DNA from 2 places in the Lentibacillus songyuanensis genome. Region 2 is predicted to be linked to the other one. Evidence: predicted binding sites of a transcription regulator. Region 2 holds the regulator's gene; the other holds the start of a gene.
The links. The regulator NrdR, encoded in region 2, represses ribonucleotide reductase genes. The targets are predictions, from matches to a motif close to AACACNATATATNGTGTT.

Region 1 (7,555 bases), on a different contig from region 2:
ATGAGGCGAATGGGGATATGAAACGAACCAAAGTAATTGTTCCGGATTCGGCTCATGGTACGAACCCTGCTTCAGCTTCGGTTGCCGGATTTGACGCAGTGACGGTAGCATCAAACGAAAACGGCTTAGTTGATTTGGACGATTTAAAACGGGTGGTTGGTGATGACACAGCTGCACTGATGCTGACAAATCCGAATACCCTTGGGCTGTTTGAGGTAGAAATTATGGAAATGGCAAAGATCGTTCACGATGCCGGCGGAAAATTGTACTATGATGGGGCTAATTTAAATGCCATTATGGGGTACACCCGCCCGGGAGACATGGGCTTTGATGTTGTGCATTTGAATTTGCATAAAACCTTTACAGGACCACATGGCGGTGGTGGCCCGGGATCAGGACCTGTTGGTGTTACGGACGAATTGGCTGCTTTCTTGCCAAAACCATTAATCGTGAAAAAAGATGATAGCTATACGTTTGATCATGATCGTCCACAATCGATTGGTCGTGTAAAACCGTATTACGGCAATTTTGGAATTAATCTGCGGGCCTATACGTATATTCGCACAATGGGTGCCGAAGGGCTTAAAAAGGTAAGTGAATACGCGGTACTAAATGCCAATTATATGATGCGGCGTTTAGCAGACGAATATCAGCTGCCATACCCACAACATTGTAAGCATGAATTTGTGCTTTCTGGGAAGAAACAGAAAAAATTAGGCGTACGAACACTTGATATTGCGAAGCGCCTGCTTGACTTTGGGTATCATCCGCCAACAATTTATTTTCCGTTGAATGTGGAAGAAGCGATGATGGTGGAACCAACGGAAACCGAATCAAAAGAAACGCTGGACGGTTTTATCGATGCAATGCTTGCTATCGCAACGGAAGCAAAAGAGGATCCGGAGGTCGTTCAGGAAGCACCACATACGACCATCGTGAAGCGGATGGATGAAACAACCGCCGCGAGAAAACCGATTCTAAGGTATGAAGAAGAGAATTCATAATTGGAATTCATAGACCTGCCTGTTGAAGCATAATAGATGCTGTTATGAAGGAGAAAACACTAAAGAGGGATGCAACACGTAGCTGAATTTGCATCCCTTATTTCGTTTGGGTTTAATGGGCATACCAGTCCATTCACGAATTATGTTCATTTGTTATGTTGATTGATCATTATGGATAAAAGATAGTTTAATTTCCTTCTATTACTTAAAGTCGTCTTTGAATTCAAAAGAGGTGAAAAACATGCAACGTACAGAACAATATGAACCAATTAAATTTCTCGAGAGCAAAAGGGTTTACTTAAGACCAATAGAGAATGAAGACTTGGATTTTTTCTATGCCAAAGCTCTTTGGGATAAAGAAGGAAGGAGATTAACAGGCACCCAGACCATATTTAGTCGTTCGGGGGTTCAAAAGTGGTTTGAAAACATATCTACGGACAGCAGCAGGATGGACCTCCTTATATGTTTGCAGGAAAATAACCAACCTATTGGGGATATAGCTATGTTGGATATCGACCATCAAAATCGAAATTCTCTTGTTCGGATTTCAATATTCGATCATGGATTCTGGGGGAATGGATATGGTACCGAAGCGATGGCTTTGCTTTTAGAATACGGATTTGAAGTATTAAATTTACATAGGATCGGATTAGATGTCTACTCATTTAATAAAAGAGGGATTAAATCCTATGAAAAACTTGGTTTTAAACAGGAAGGAATAATCAGGGATGAGCTTTTTTATGATGGAGAATATCATGACTTAATTATAATGGGGGTTTTGAAGAATGAGTTTCACCTGGTTGATAATTGAGGATATGGTTTTTCCGGCAATGATAAAAATGGAAGTCGCTTGTACGGTGCTGACAGAGGGAATATCGTCCAGCAGGGCAGATAAAGGATCTTAACAAAGCCAGGGGATCATTAGATAGTTGGAGAAACGGCTGGCTCACTTATGGGTATGGTTATTGGACAGTTGTTCTATCGTCTCAATCAGAAGTTATTGGAATTGGTGGGATCCGTAGAGGTCGATGGAAAGAGCAAGAAGTACTGAATCTTTATTACAGGTTCTCACCAAGTTATTGGGGAAATGGTTATGCTACTGAATTGGGCCGAATTGCTGTTCAAATGGCAAATGATTATATACCTGACTTATCAGTTGTTGCCCGTGTGAGACCTTCTAACAAACCATCGTTCCGGGTAGCTGAAAGGATTGGGCTTCAGCATTGTCATGAACTTGATTCTGATAAACATATGGCTTTTGTTTCAAATAAAAAGTAACATGCAAAAAGCTCAGTTTTAATGCTGAGCTTTTTTGCTTACTATTTATACTGTTAGGATGTGTGCAAGTGTGCTTTCTATATGTTTGCATAATCTTCCCGTTAATCAAAGCACAAGGATTTTTTATTTTATTTTGCCGGTCCACTTTTTAAAGCCGCCTTTAAGCTGATTTAGATCCTGATAGCCTTTTTTGCGGAGAAGTTCCGCTGCACGAGTCGAGCGTGACCCACTAGCACAATAAAGGTAGACAGGCTTGTCCTTGCGTAATTCAACCAGCCGTTGTTTCATTTGGGTTAGTGGTATATTTCTGGCGCCAAGAATATGCCCTTTTTTAAATTCCTGTGGTTCCCGGACATCGATTAATTGGGCTTTCCGATAACCTTCGCGAAATTGTTCTTCGGTCAATGTTTTTAGATAGGCGCGCTGCCGAAAATAGCGGAATAGCGTAAAGCCTATAATTACAACAAGTAAAATAATAAGAATCGTCATGTTTTGTCCCCCGTTTTTTCTAATCTTCCACTTTCTATTATATGGTTGTTGGATGATTTTTTCAAAGAGTTTTGTGTCAATGCATGTTAAAAGAAAGACTTTATACCTGTTTTTATTTTTGTTATTGGTTGTATGATGTATTTTGTGGGATTTTCCATGAACCGTTATTTGAGACGAAGAGTGATAAATCCTTTCCATTGCTAAATGCAAATGGTGAAAAAAATGGTTTTAGTTAAGTTACTCGTTATTTGCTTGTTTTATCGCAAAAATACACCGGAAATTACATTTTTTCGTTTTTGACAAAATCCGATTTTTTTGCTTTTAATACAATATATAGTGTTTTTATAAAAAACGAGCACAATATCTTGTTTAATTTCATTTATTTGTGGTAAAGTGAATCTAGTAACTAATTAGAGAAAAGGAGTGAGGAAATGTCGACGGCTGTCGAGGAACGAAACCAAATTAACATAAAAAATCTAAATCAGGACATTGCATTATTCCCGCAAGTTCATCCGATTACAGCAGACATGAAACGAACACATAAAGGAGTATCAAGGCTTGTCATGCTGGACCGTTATGCCTTTAAGGACACCCAAAAGAAAACATTAAAGGCAGGGGACTTTGTCGTGTTGACGGTAAAGGCCGATCCGAAATTCCCGGCACGCGGACTGGGTTTTGTCAAAGAAATCGACTGGGTTCATAAACAGGCTGATATTCAGGTGGACCCGGAATTTGTTCATGTACTAGATCAGGAAGAGGAACGCGAAACAGGTGTTGTAAAACGAACGCTTGATGTGATTGATAAGCCGCTGGAAATTTATTATGAGCAAATTGCCAGACGAAATGCGACCGGACTTGCACAAGTAGAGTTAACAGAAGAAAAACGCCGTGAGTCATTTGCCAAGTTTAACCGGGAATTATCGAATTTAAACTTTATCCCGGCTGGACGAGTTCTCTATGGTGCTGGGTCAGAAACCGATGTAACGTTCTTTAACTGCTATGTGATGCCATACATTCAAGATTCACGGGAAGGGATTTCTGACCACCGGAAACAAGTCATGGAAATCATGAGCAGAGGTGGCGGTGTTGGCACCAATGGATCAACACTACGTCCTCGTAATACATTGGCCAAAGGGGTTAACGGAAAATCGTCTGGCTCCGTATCATGGCTGGATGATATTGCAAAATTGACACATTTGGTTGAGCAAGGTGGGTCAAGACGCGGAGCGCAAATGATTATGCTTGTCGATTCGCATCCGGATATTATTGAATTTATTATTTCCAAGATGCAGAATCCAAGAATTTTACGATACTTAATTGAAAATACTGAGGATGATCAAATCAAGCAGCTGGCACAGGAAAAATTAAAGTTTACCCCGTTAACTGGAACAGAGGTAGACTTGTATCAGGGAATTGTTAATTATAAAACAATGCCAGGATTGGGCGGTTTTTCCAAGTCATCGATTAAAGAAGCAGAAAACAAGTTACGTGACGGTGGATCATATTCCGTCCATAATCCGGAATTTTTGACTGGCGCAAATATTTCTGTATGTTTGACGAAGGACTTTATGACCGCGGTTGAAAACGATAGCTGGTATGAGTTACGTTTTCCGGATGTGGAAAATTACACAAAACAGCAAATGGAAGACTATAACAACCATTGGCATGAGGTTGGCGATGTCCGTAAATGGGAAGAAATGGGCTATGGTGTCCGGGTTTATCGCCGGGTGAAAGCCAAGGAATTATGGAATTTGATTAATATTTGTGCAACCTATTCAGCCGAGCCGGGTATTTTCTTCATTGATAATGCTAATGACATGACGAATGCCAAGGCATATGGTGATCAGGTTGTGGCAACGAATCCGTGCGGGGAACAACCCCTTGCGCCATATTCAGTCTGTAATTTAGCAGCGGTGAACCTTGCTGAATTTGCCAATAAAGACACCAAAACAGTGAACTTTGAGAAATTAAAGCAAACCGTTCAAACTGGAGTGCGCATGCAGGATAATGTGATTGATGCAACGCCATATTTCTTAGAGGAAAATCGAAAACAAGCTTTAGGTGAACGTCGTGTTGGCTTAGGTGTTATGGGGCTTCATGATCTATTGATTTACTGTGAAACCGAATATGGTTCGGCGGAAGGAAACGAATTGGTTGATCAAATATTCGAAACGATCGCAACTACAGCTTATCGTGCGTCCATTGAGTTAGCAAAGGAAAAGGGAAGCTTCCCGTTCCTGGTTGGTAAAACGGATGAAGAAACACACGAGCTTAGAAATGCGTTTATTAATACGGGATATATGAAACAAATGCCTGACGATATTAGACAGGATATTTTAACATATGGCATTCGCAACTCCCATTTGTTAACTGTTGCTCCCACTGGAAGCACTGGGACCATGGTTGGCGTAAGTACTGGGTTAGAACCATATTTTTCCTTTTCTTACTTCAGGAGTGGACGACTTGGTAAATTTATTGAGGTTAAAGCTGATATTGTCCAGGAATATTTGAATCGCAATCCAGAACAGGATCCGGAACAATTGCCATCATGGTTTATTTCAGCCATGGAGTTGGCACCGGAAGCACATGCCGATACCCAATGTGTCATCCAGCGCTGGGTAGATAGCTCCATTTCCAAAACGGTTAATGCTCCAAAAGGGTACACCGTTGATCAGGTAGAAAGTGTTTATCAACGATTGTATCGAGGTGGTGCAAAAGGTGGAACGGTTTATGTGGACGGCAGCCGTGATACCCAAGTATTAACGTTAAAGGCTGAGGAAAATTCCTTTGACGAAACAACGGAAGCGGAACAACCACAAGAAAAACCGCGTGTTGTCCTAATGGATACCATTCAAGAATTGGAAAAAACGAATGTAACAATCGGTTCAGAAGTGGGGGATACATGTCCGGTATGTCGTGAGGGCAGTGTAGAAGACATCGGCGGCTGTAACACATGTACAAGCTGTGGTGCCCAATTGAAATGTGGACTGTAAGGATTTCTTACGGAAGAGCTGATCACTCATGGTGGTTAGCTCTTCCCTTTTTAATAGATATAACTTGTCTATCAGTTGTTTATCATGTATCCTTGTACTAGAAACAATGTTGCCTTCCCTAAAAAATTATTCTTTGAAGTGAGGAGATCTTAATGCCAACTCCAAGTATGGAGGATTACATAGAACAAATCTACAATTTAATCGAATCAAAAGGATATGCACGCGTCTCGGACATCGCGGAAGCATTACAGGTTCACCCCTCTTCTGTTACAAAAATGGTGCAGAAGCTTGATAAGGATGAATATTTAAATTATGAAAAATACCGCGGGTTTATATTAACTGCGAAAGGCAAAAAAATTGGGGAGCGCTTGGTTTTCCGCCATGAATTACTTGAACAATTTTTGGGAATAATTGGTGTAGAAGATGAAAACATTTATGAAGATGTAGAAGGAATTGAACACCACTTAAGTTGGAATTCCATTGACCGCATTGGTGATGTCGTGCAATATTTTAAAGCGGATAAAGACAGGATTGCCAAACTGCGTGAAAACCATATTGAAACAAATTGATCATACATTCGAATCCATCCCATTTTCGGGTGGGTTTTTTGTTTGCCAATATAGCCGAGTATAAATTTGATGTTCTATTTTTCAATGTTCTGCTTAAAGATGTATAAAGTGAAACTTCATTTCCGTGGGGGTTTTCTGCTTGTTAAAAAACGGAATAAACCCTTGAGAAGGAGCGAATCGATGAAAATTGATGGCGTGTTCTCTGGTGGTGGTGTGAAGGCGTATGCGTTTTTAGGCGCGTTAAAAAGCGTGGAGGAATATGGGCACAAATTTGTCCGGGTAGCAGGCACGTCAGCTGGAGCCATTGTCGCGGCATTTATCGCAGCAGACTATCGATGGAAGGAACTGGAGCAGTTACTAGCAGAACTTGATTTGAAGAAACTGCTTGATAAGCCTGCATTCAGCAAATATATTCCATTTAGCGAGTGGTTGTTTTTTTATTTTCAAATGGGGCTTTATAAAGGGGACAAATTGGAGAACTGGTTGTATGAATGTCTGGCCAAACAAAACATTTACACCTTTAGCGATGTAAAGGAAGGGCATTTAAAAGTTGTTGCGAGTGATTTGTCACTTGGCAAGATGGTTGTTATCCCGGATGATCTTGAACGAATTTACGGCATCAATCCGAACTATTTTTCGGTAGCTAAAGCAGTAAGGATGAGTGCCGGCTTTCCGTATTTTTTTATGCCAAAGAAAATCCCCGGAAAAACAAAACATAAAAGTGTGATGGTAGATGGAGGGTTGCTGAGTAATTTTCCGTTGTGGATTTTTGATAATGGCGATACCACGCCAAAACGTCCGGTACTAGGGATGAAATTGAGTGCAAATATGCAGGATTATGAGCCGCGGGAAATCAAAAATTCATTTGATATGCTGTCTGCTCTTTTTTCAACGATGAAACAGGCACACGATGCAAGGTATATTTCCAAGTCACAAAAAAACAACATTATTTTTATTCCTGTTGAAGATGTGGAAACCGTCAATTTTTCTATTCCGGAAGAAACGAAAACACGTTTAATGCTATCGGGCAGAACGAGTGCCAATCAATTTCTGTCTAACTGGCCCCAATAAAGTGAAACTTCATTCAGTTGGGGTTTTCGATGAAATCAGACGTTCTAGTGCAGGTGTCTGAGTTGCCACGCCTTTGTAAGAGTTGATCTCAGCTTATCTTTTTTTGATTCATCTTAAAATCTTGCAATAGGAGTCTTGCTGTCCATTAAGA
Region 2 (7,555 bases):
ATCTTTGTGTTACTTGCCAAAAATAGCTGTACAGTTAGTGGCTCTTAATGGAGGGTGATAAAATGGCTTTGACGATTGGTCTTACTGGAAGTATTGCAAGTGGAAAGAGCACGGTATCTCTTATGTTTGATGATTATCGTATCCCCATGGTTGATGCGGATAAACTGTCCCGTGACGTTGTACGGCCGGGGGAACAAGCATATGAGCAAATCATCGATACATTTGGTACGGATATTTTACGAAATGATAAATCCATTGATCGCAAGCAATTGGGTTCCATTGTTTTTGCAGATGAAACAAAGCTCCAGCAATTAAATGCGATTGTCCACCCAGCAATACGAGAAAAGATGCTGACAACAAGAGATTCGTTGATTCATGCTGGAGCCTCATGTGTTGTGCTGGATATCCCGCTACTATTTGAAAGTAAATTAACCCACTTTGTAGACAAAACGTTGGTTGTGTTTGTTGATGAAGAGGTACAGCTGAAACGGCTGATGGAACGGGATCATTTTACGGAGGAAGAAGCTATCCAGCGCATTCAATCGCAAATTCCGGTCAAGGAAAAGGCGGCAATGGCTGACGCAGTGATTGATAATAATGGGACAAAATATCAGTCCTATGAACAGTTAGAAACGGTTTTAAAAGAGTGGAAGGTAATATAGAAACATTTCATATCAGATAGAAAATGCGAACACACATCAAATAAAAAAACGTCTATGCAGAACATAGACGTTTTTGTTTAGGCGGTGGTATTCAATGGGAGGTGTTAACTTAGGTTAAAGTAAGTGAAAGGGTGGAGGTGAATCCTTCCAACTTTGCTTTTTAAAATAGTCATTTGCTAGCAAACATTTCGTTTGCATGGTGCATAGAATAAACTTAGGGAATGTGAATCAGGGATGCATGACGGAAATAATAGTTTATATCCAGCTCCGTCGTTTGTGACATCCGCAGTTACTCCCATTATTACTCCCATTATTGCTGTTACTTTCGGGACTAATTCTCCGGCAATTTGGAGAGTTGACATCACTTCCGCAATCGTAATTCTCCACTACTGTTTCGTTTACATTGGAATGGGTAACGGGATAATAATTCTCATTTCTAATGACAGTTCGATTGACATTAACAACCTCAGTTGGGTGGATATTCTTGACAACGCGCGTATTCGTTTTTGTTTTTTCCACCCTTCTGGCAGGGTTCACAATTACCTCGTCATTAGCCGGTGAAACGGAATTATTATTTTGACATGATCGACAATGATGTTTCATAAGGTTTATCCCTCCTTTCTGCTATATTGTATGTGGCAAGAAAAAGTTTGTCTTAGATGGGGGCACTAAATAGATCGAAAATGTGCTTTTACTATAATGAAACAATGTAGTTTGAACCTTCAGCATGGTTTTAATCATTTTTGTGTGTTACCTATAATAGTCTTTTCGTGTTATTAGCATATTCTCCTCAAGCGAATTTGGACCTTTTCTTTTCATTTTAGGCATCACATTTTGAGTGAAATGTGTTATACTATTTTTAACGATGAAGTTAATGAGTATAGCATATTGGGAGGACTATCAAATGAATAAAACTCGAATTGCGATTAATGGATTTGGTCGTATTGGACGAATGGTATTTCGCCAAGCGATGAAGGATGAACAATTAGATGTAGTAGCGATCAATGCAAAATATCCTCCAGAAACACTCGCGCATTTAATTAAGTATGATAGTGTACATGGTATTTATGATGGAGAAGTGAAAGCACTCCAGGAAGACCTTCAGGTAGATGGTCAAAAAGTGTTATTGGTGAATGAACGAAATCCAGAAAACCTTCCGTGGGATGAATTGGAGATTGATATTGTTATTGAGGCAACAGGCAAATTCAATTCACGCGATGGAGCAGGATTGCATCTGCAGGCTGGGGCGAAGAAAGTAGTGATAACCGCACCAGGTAAGCAGGTAGACCAGACAATCGTGATGGGGGTTAATCATGAGGAGTATAACCCTGACCGTGACCACGTTGTTTCGAATGCATCTTGTACAACAAACTGTCTAGCACCAGTAGTAAAGGTACTGGATCAGCATTTTGGAATTAAAAACGGCCTAATGACTACTGTGCATGCGTTCACAAATGATCAACATAATACGGATAACCCACATAAAGATTTAAGAAGAGCAAGAGGCTGTACCCAGTCGATTATTCCTACGTCAACAGGTGCTGCAAAAGCGCTAGGGGAAGTCATGCCTCATTTGAAAGGAAAATTGCATGGAATGGCATTACGCGTACCAACACCAGATGTTTCGCTGGTTGATTTAGTCGTTGACGTCCAGCGTCCGGTTACTATAAACGAGATAAATGATGCATTTAAAGAAGCAGCGGAAAATGAATTAGCAGGAATTATCAAATATAGTAATGAACCGCTTGTTTCCGTTGATTATACAACTACTGATTATTCAGCGATTATTGATGGTTTATCCACGATGGTGCTGGAGGATAATAAAGTAAAGGTGTTAGCCTGGTATGACAACGAATGGGGCTACTCACACAGAGTGATTGACCTTGCTAAATATGTCGGTCATTATATGCATCAAAAACAAATGAAAATTTCATAAGTGATCGATAAGGCAGTTCATCAAGGCGGTGAACTGCCTTTGTTATTTGTCGAGATATCATAGTGAAAAACCAAAAAACATGTTAAAATAAAGAAATATCGTATACTGATGTACAAACGTAACTATACATTCATTAATTTTGGGTGGGGAGTATATTGTCCGTTAAACAGGCCTTTATGAAATATTTTAGTAATCATGCAGAAACTGGAGAAAACCATTGGGATCCAGCATTGCGAACACATTATTATAAACTAACCAAGGATAATGGGTTAAAGAAGATTGAAGCATTTTTTAACCATTCAGATACATATGAAGTGAATGCCATTTCCAATGAACATGGGGAAATAAGTGTTCATGTAACAAAAGGACGAAAAGCCTTTGTTATTATAACGGTTATCATGGTAAGGCCTTATCGAACGGCGATTGATTTTGCCGTTACCAGTGAATCATTCTTGCCATTTGATTTTGGGTATAGTTCATCGTTGATTCAACGATTATATCATGAATTTGATAACACTTTTCCTTTAATTGATTAGCAGTGCGTGTTCAAAAAGGAGGATAAAAAGGACCGAGAAGTTCGAGGCGGCATAGTTTTGAGCAGCGGAATGTATGCAAATAGATACACTGAATCCGCATCGCACGCCGGAAAAGTGGTTTTCTTTTCCAAGGAGCGGAGAAACAAGCCAACGAAGAAATTCGATGTGTCATTTTTACCGGACTTTTTGAACAGACTCTAGCATGAAATTCCTAATTCTAAGCGAACGGGGTGAAGCTTCGATGCGGTGTTCCAATTGTCAAAACAAAAGTACAAAGGTTACGGATTCCCGCCCGATTGAAGAAGGTCGGGTGATACGAAGACGCAGGGAATGTGAGCAATGTGGATACAGGTTTACAACATTTGAACGGATGGAAGAGGTCCCGTTAATTGTGGTGAAAAAGGATGGAGCCAGGCAGGAATTTAATCGGGACAAACTGGTTCGCGGTCTGATCAAATCATGTGAAAAACGTCCGGTTCCATTAGGGAAGATTGAGGAAATCGCATTAAATGTCGAAAAAGAGTTACGTGATAGCGGTGCCTCGGAAGTTCCAAGTGAAGAAATTGGCGAAAAGGTGATGGACCGATTATCAGCGGTTGATGAAGTTGCCTATGTAAGATTTGCTTCTGTATATCGTCAATTCAAAGATATTAGTGTATTTTTAGACGAGTTGAAGGATTTAATTAATACGGATAAAAAATGAGTGGGTTATCCACTTGGATGCACTGTGTTTAATTATTAGAGGTGAGATTTGTGAATGTTTTCGAGAAGATTTTTCCGATTGAAGGCTACGTTGTCGAGCAAAAGGGGAATTTGCCCAAGGGCTACACAAAGGCATTAACCCATTTATATCAGCCACTGATTGGCTTAACAGCTGTTATGCTATATCAAACGCTTCTGCATGAAATGGAGCTGCAACAGGGGGATAAGCCACAGACACATCATACGTTAATGAATTATATGAATTTACCGCTGGATGAAATTTATCAAGCTCGGTTAAAGCTGGAAGGCATCGGTTTGTTAAAAACGTTTAAACATCAAACAGACCCAAATGACTATTATACCTATGTCCTATTGGAGCCTTTTGCGCCAGGTGATTTTTTTAAGGATGATATGTTAACCCAATTGTTATATCATCACTTAGGTGAGGATAAATTCGCTATGTTGAAGAATCATTATTCGGTTCATTCCAGGGAGGAAAGCGGCAATGAGATTACCGCAGCGTTTCAAGAGGTATTCCAAACATTTCAACCGCAAGACCCTCCTGTAGAGGCAGTTGACATACCAGTTCCCGAACAGGAGCGAACCATTGATTTTACATGGATGAGGCAGATGCTGCGCCAGCGAATGATCCCCGAGGAATCCGTGCTAACCTTAGAAAATCGGAAACTCATTTCGCAAATGATGGTATTATATGATTTGGCGGAACACGAGGTTGAAAAAGCAGTTATGTGGGCATTAACGGCCGAGAATAGTCTTGATCCGGATGAATTTAAGGGTGCTTGTCATGATTTATTCCATTCCAGTCATCAGGAATCGGTTGTCAAGCTGACCGATCGACTGACAGAACAGAAGCGGAGACAACCAACTGTAAAGCCTGCTACGAAAGAAGAGCAGCTTATTTATGAACTGGAAACGATATCGCCAAAACAATTATTGGAGGATTTGTCCAGTGGGAACCATGCATCCGGACAGGATTTGAAGATTATTCGTGATGTGATGACTACCCAGGGTCTGCCAGCTCCTGTGATGAACGTGTTGATTCATTATGTGTTACTTCAATCGAATATGAAATTATCAAAAGCTTATTTAGAAACAATTGCCAGTCATTGGTCTCGTGCCAATTTACAAACGGCGAAGGAAGCAATGGAATTTGCCAAAAAAGAAAAGGCCAAGTACCAAAAGGGATCCCCGAAAAAGCAAAACTATCGTCGTCCCGTTTCGAATGAAGTGGTGCCTGATTGGTTTAAAGAACGGAAGAAGAAACAAGCAAAAGCCAATGCAGGAGCCAACTATACCGAGACAGAAGAAGAGAAAGCGGAATTTGATGCACTGTTACGCGAATTTACGAGTAAAAAATAATCATTTGCAAGGATGATTCGTATGGAACCAATTAAATCCACATTAAAAAAATGGATGCAAGGAAATAAAAACTTTCAAGAGAATTACCTGTCGATGAAGCAGGAAGTTCTTGAGGATCCGGAAATAAGTGAATTTCTTCGCTTGCACCCACATTTAACACAAACTGAAATTGATAAAAGCCTCATGAAATTATATGAGTATAAAACACAATCCAAACAATGTGATCAATGCGCTTCATTTGGTCAATGTATCAATATGATTCAAGGGTATTCTCCGGTGCTTCAAGCCGATAAGGGTGAGATTCATTTAACCTATGAGAAATGTCATAATCGAGTGGCAAACGAAAAACAACGAGAGCAGGAACGTCTGATTCGTAGTTTGTATATGCCCAAGGATATTTTGCATGCGAATTTCAACAATATGGATATTGATGATAAGCGACGGACGATTGTTAAACAGCTCATGATGTTTGTCAAACAGGCGCAAACAGCCATCCCTGAAAAAGGGTTTTATTTATCGGGCCCGTTTGGTATAGGAAAAACATACCTGCTCGGGGCCATGGCCAATGAATTAAAACAACAAAACATCTCGTCCATGCTAATTTTCATGCCAGAATTTGTTCGGGAAATGAAGAGCTCGATTAAAGATGACTCTATCAACCAGAAGATAGATTATTTTAAAAAAGCGGACGTTCTTATGCTTGATGACATTGGTGCGGAAACACAGTCAGCCTGGTTCCGGGATGAAATTTTGGGTTCCATTCTGCAGTATCGGATGATGGAGCGCCTGCCAGTATTTTTCACATCTAACTATAGCTTGGAACAGTTGGAAGAACAACTCGCGATTTCTAATCGGGGCGGGGTAGAACACGTTAAGGCAGGTAGGATTATAGAACGGATCAAGCAGGTTAGTGTCGAGGTAACCATGGATGGGGAAAACCGACGCGACTAAATAAGTTGGAGTATAAAAGAAATCGGTGGATGCACCGATTTCTTTTTGCGCAGGGATAAGAAGTACATGGATCAGGACATTTTATAGTATAGTTTGTCGCTATTTTTTTAGACTGCGACATACGGGGGGATGTTTCCAAATAGGAGTGCGCTTGCCACCTGGTCTCTCCAGCCAGGTCCTCGATTTTGACCAGCAAAAGCGAATACCGATCGAGGGATATCCGATGTTCGCCGATGAATGTACGCTCTGGCAGTTGAGTGACCGAACGGGTGAATTTTTCTGTCGTACGGTACATCGACCGGCAGTTGAGGGCCGAACCAAAATTAATTCTTCTCCAGCATTCGATGCCTTTTCCCGTCAATGAGCTGCCAAACCAGGATGAGACTAAGGTTGTGCCTATGGAAAGCTTTAGTATTCTGGTAGAGCGAAACCCAAGCACTCTTCTTCCTGTGGAATGAGGGAAACCGTCACAAAAGAGAATTGTCACTAGGTCGCATTTTCCATCAATTACAAATTATATACCCCATTGAATTGAAAAAAGTAACCTGAGAAATAGTATTGTTACTAGTTTTTTCAGATTGTACATTTTTTCATCCGTTTGTCCATATAATGTAACAGTTTGGTCTTGGATGAGGGTGATGTTGTTTGCTGGAAGTTTATTTTAATTCGGACAAGGAAGTTATCCGTTTTTGTGAGTATTTATTTCGTTACAACAGAACAATTGAATTGCATTGGAAAACTGACAAAGATTGGGGGAATCAACTGCAACTCGACTATCAAGTCCCCGGTAATGAAGTGCTGGAGACAATTGCCAGAGCTATGAAGGATGTGTTCATTCATCATCGGCTGACAGATATGATAAGACATATTATTAATGATTACTACTACTATACAAACAACGATGAAATGGAACGTATTCTGGATTTAACCCATTGGATTTTTTCCGGAGAAGATGAGGACAGTCTGCTGGTACGCAAGAATAAGGACCCGGGGCAATTATTGCAATCCTTATTCATTGCCAACATTAAAAACACGGGAAGGATCCATTATGATTCCATTGTTCAGTTCCGCTTAAAAGCCTTTAAGGATCAATTAGTTCATTATGTGGGACTGGCAATCGATGAATTTAAACGGGAAGAAGATCATCAAGCCTTTGTCAATATGCTGCGTGAATATATTGCCAAAAAAGAAGCATCCTATAACGTAATCCACGTATTACAAGGGAATCCTTTTACCTTTTTTAAAGAAGATGGGAAACTGTTTTCGAAACGAGAATTACGAACGGCTATGAAAAACGAGCCACTATATATTGTCGGGCTGGATGAGGATGAACTAAATTTAGCACCATTGGTAGCCATGGCACCGAAAAAAATCAAAATTTACGGGGA

Region 1: WMZ97_RS20940 (vitamin B12-dependent ribonucleotide reductase) is a predicted target of NrdR. The motif match lies at 3,095-3,112, and genes of this name have one in related genera.

Annotation. Positions count from the first base shown of each region.
Region 1 covers NZ_JBCLVH010000037.1:3,522-11,076, reverse strand. The annotation lists gene gcvPB (aminomethyl-transferring glycine dehydrogenase subunit GcvPB) at 1-1,004, shown strand, start outside; gene WMZ97_RS20950 (GNAT family N-acetyltransferase) at 1,246-1,815, shown strand; gene WMZ97_RS22025 (GNAT family N-acetyltransferase) at 1,896-2,282, shown strand; gene WMZ97_RS20945 (rhodanese-like domain-containing protein) at 2,406-2,771, opposite strand; gene WMZ97_RS20940 (vitamin B12-dependent ribonucleotide reductase) at 3,203-5,764, shown strand; gene mntR (transcriptional regulator MntR) at 5,917-6,333, shown strand; gene WMZ97_RS20930 (patatin-like phospholipase family protein) at 6,514-7,404, shown strand.
Region 2 covers NZ_JBCLVH010000007.1:96,479-104,033, forward strand. The annotation lists gene mutM (DNA-formamidopyrimidine glycosylase) at 1-26, shown strand, start outside; gene coaE (dephospho-CoA kinase) at 63-662, shown strand; gene WMZ97_RS09190 (CotD family spore coat protein) at 918-1,265, opposite strand; gene WMZ97_RS09195 (glyceraldehyde-3-phosphate dehydrogenase) at 1,567-2,598, shown strand; gene WMZ97_RS09200 (cytosolic protein) at 2,754-3,134, shown strand; gene nrdR (transcriptional regulator NrdR) at 3,376-3,837, shown strand; gene WMZ97_RS09210 (replication initiation and membrane attachment family protein) at 3,888-5,216, shown strand; gene dnaI (primosomal protein DnaI) at 5,238-6,167, shown strand; gene WMZ97_RS09220 (hypothetical protein) at 6,319-6,531, shown strand; gene ytxC (putative sporulation protein YtxC) at 6,813-7,555, shown strand, end outside.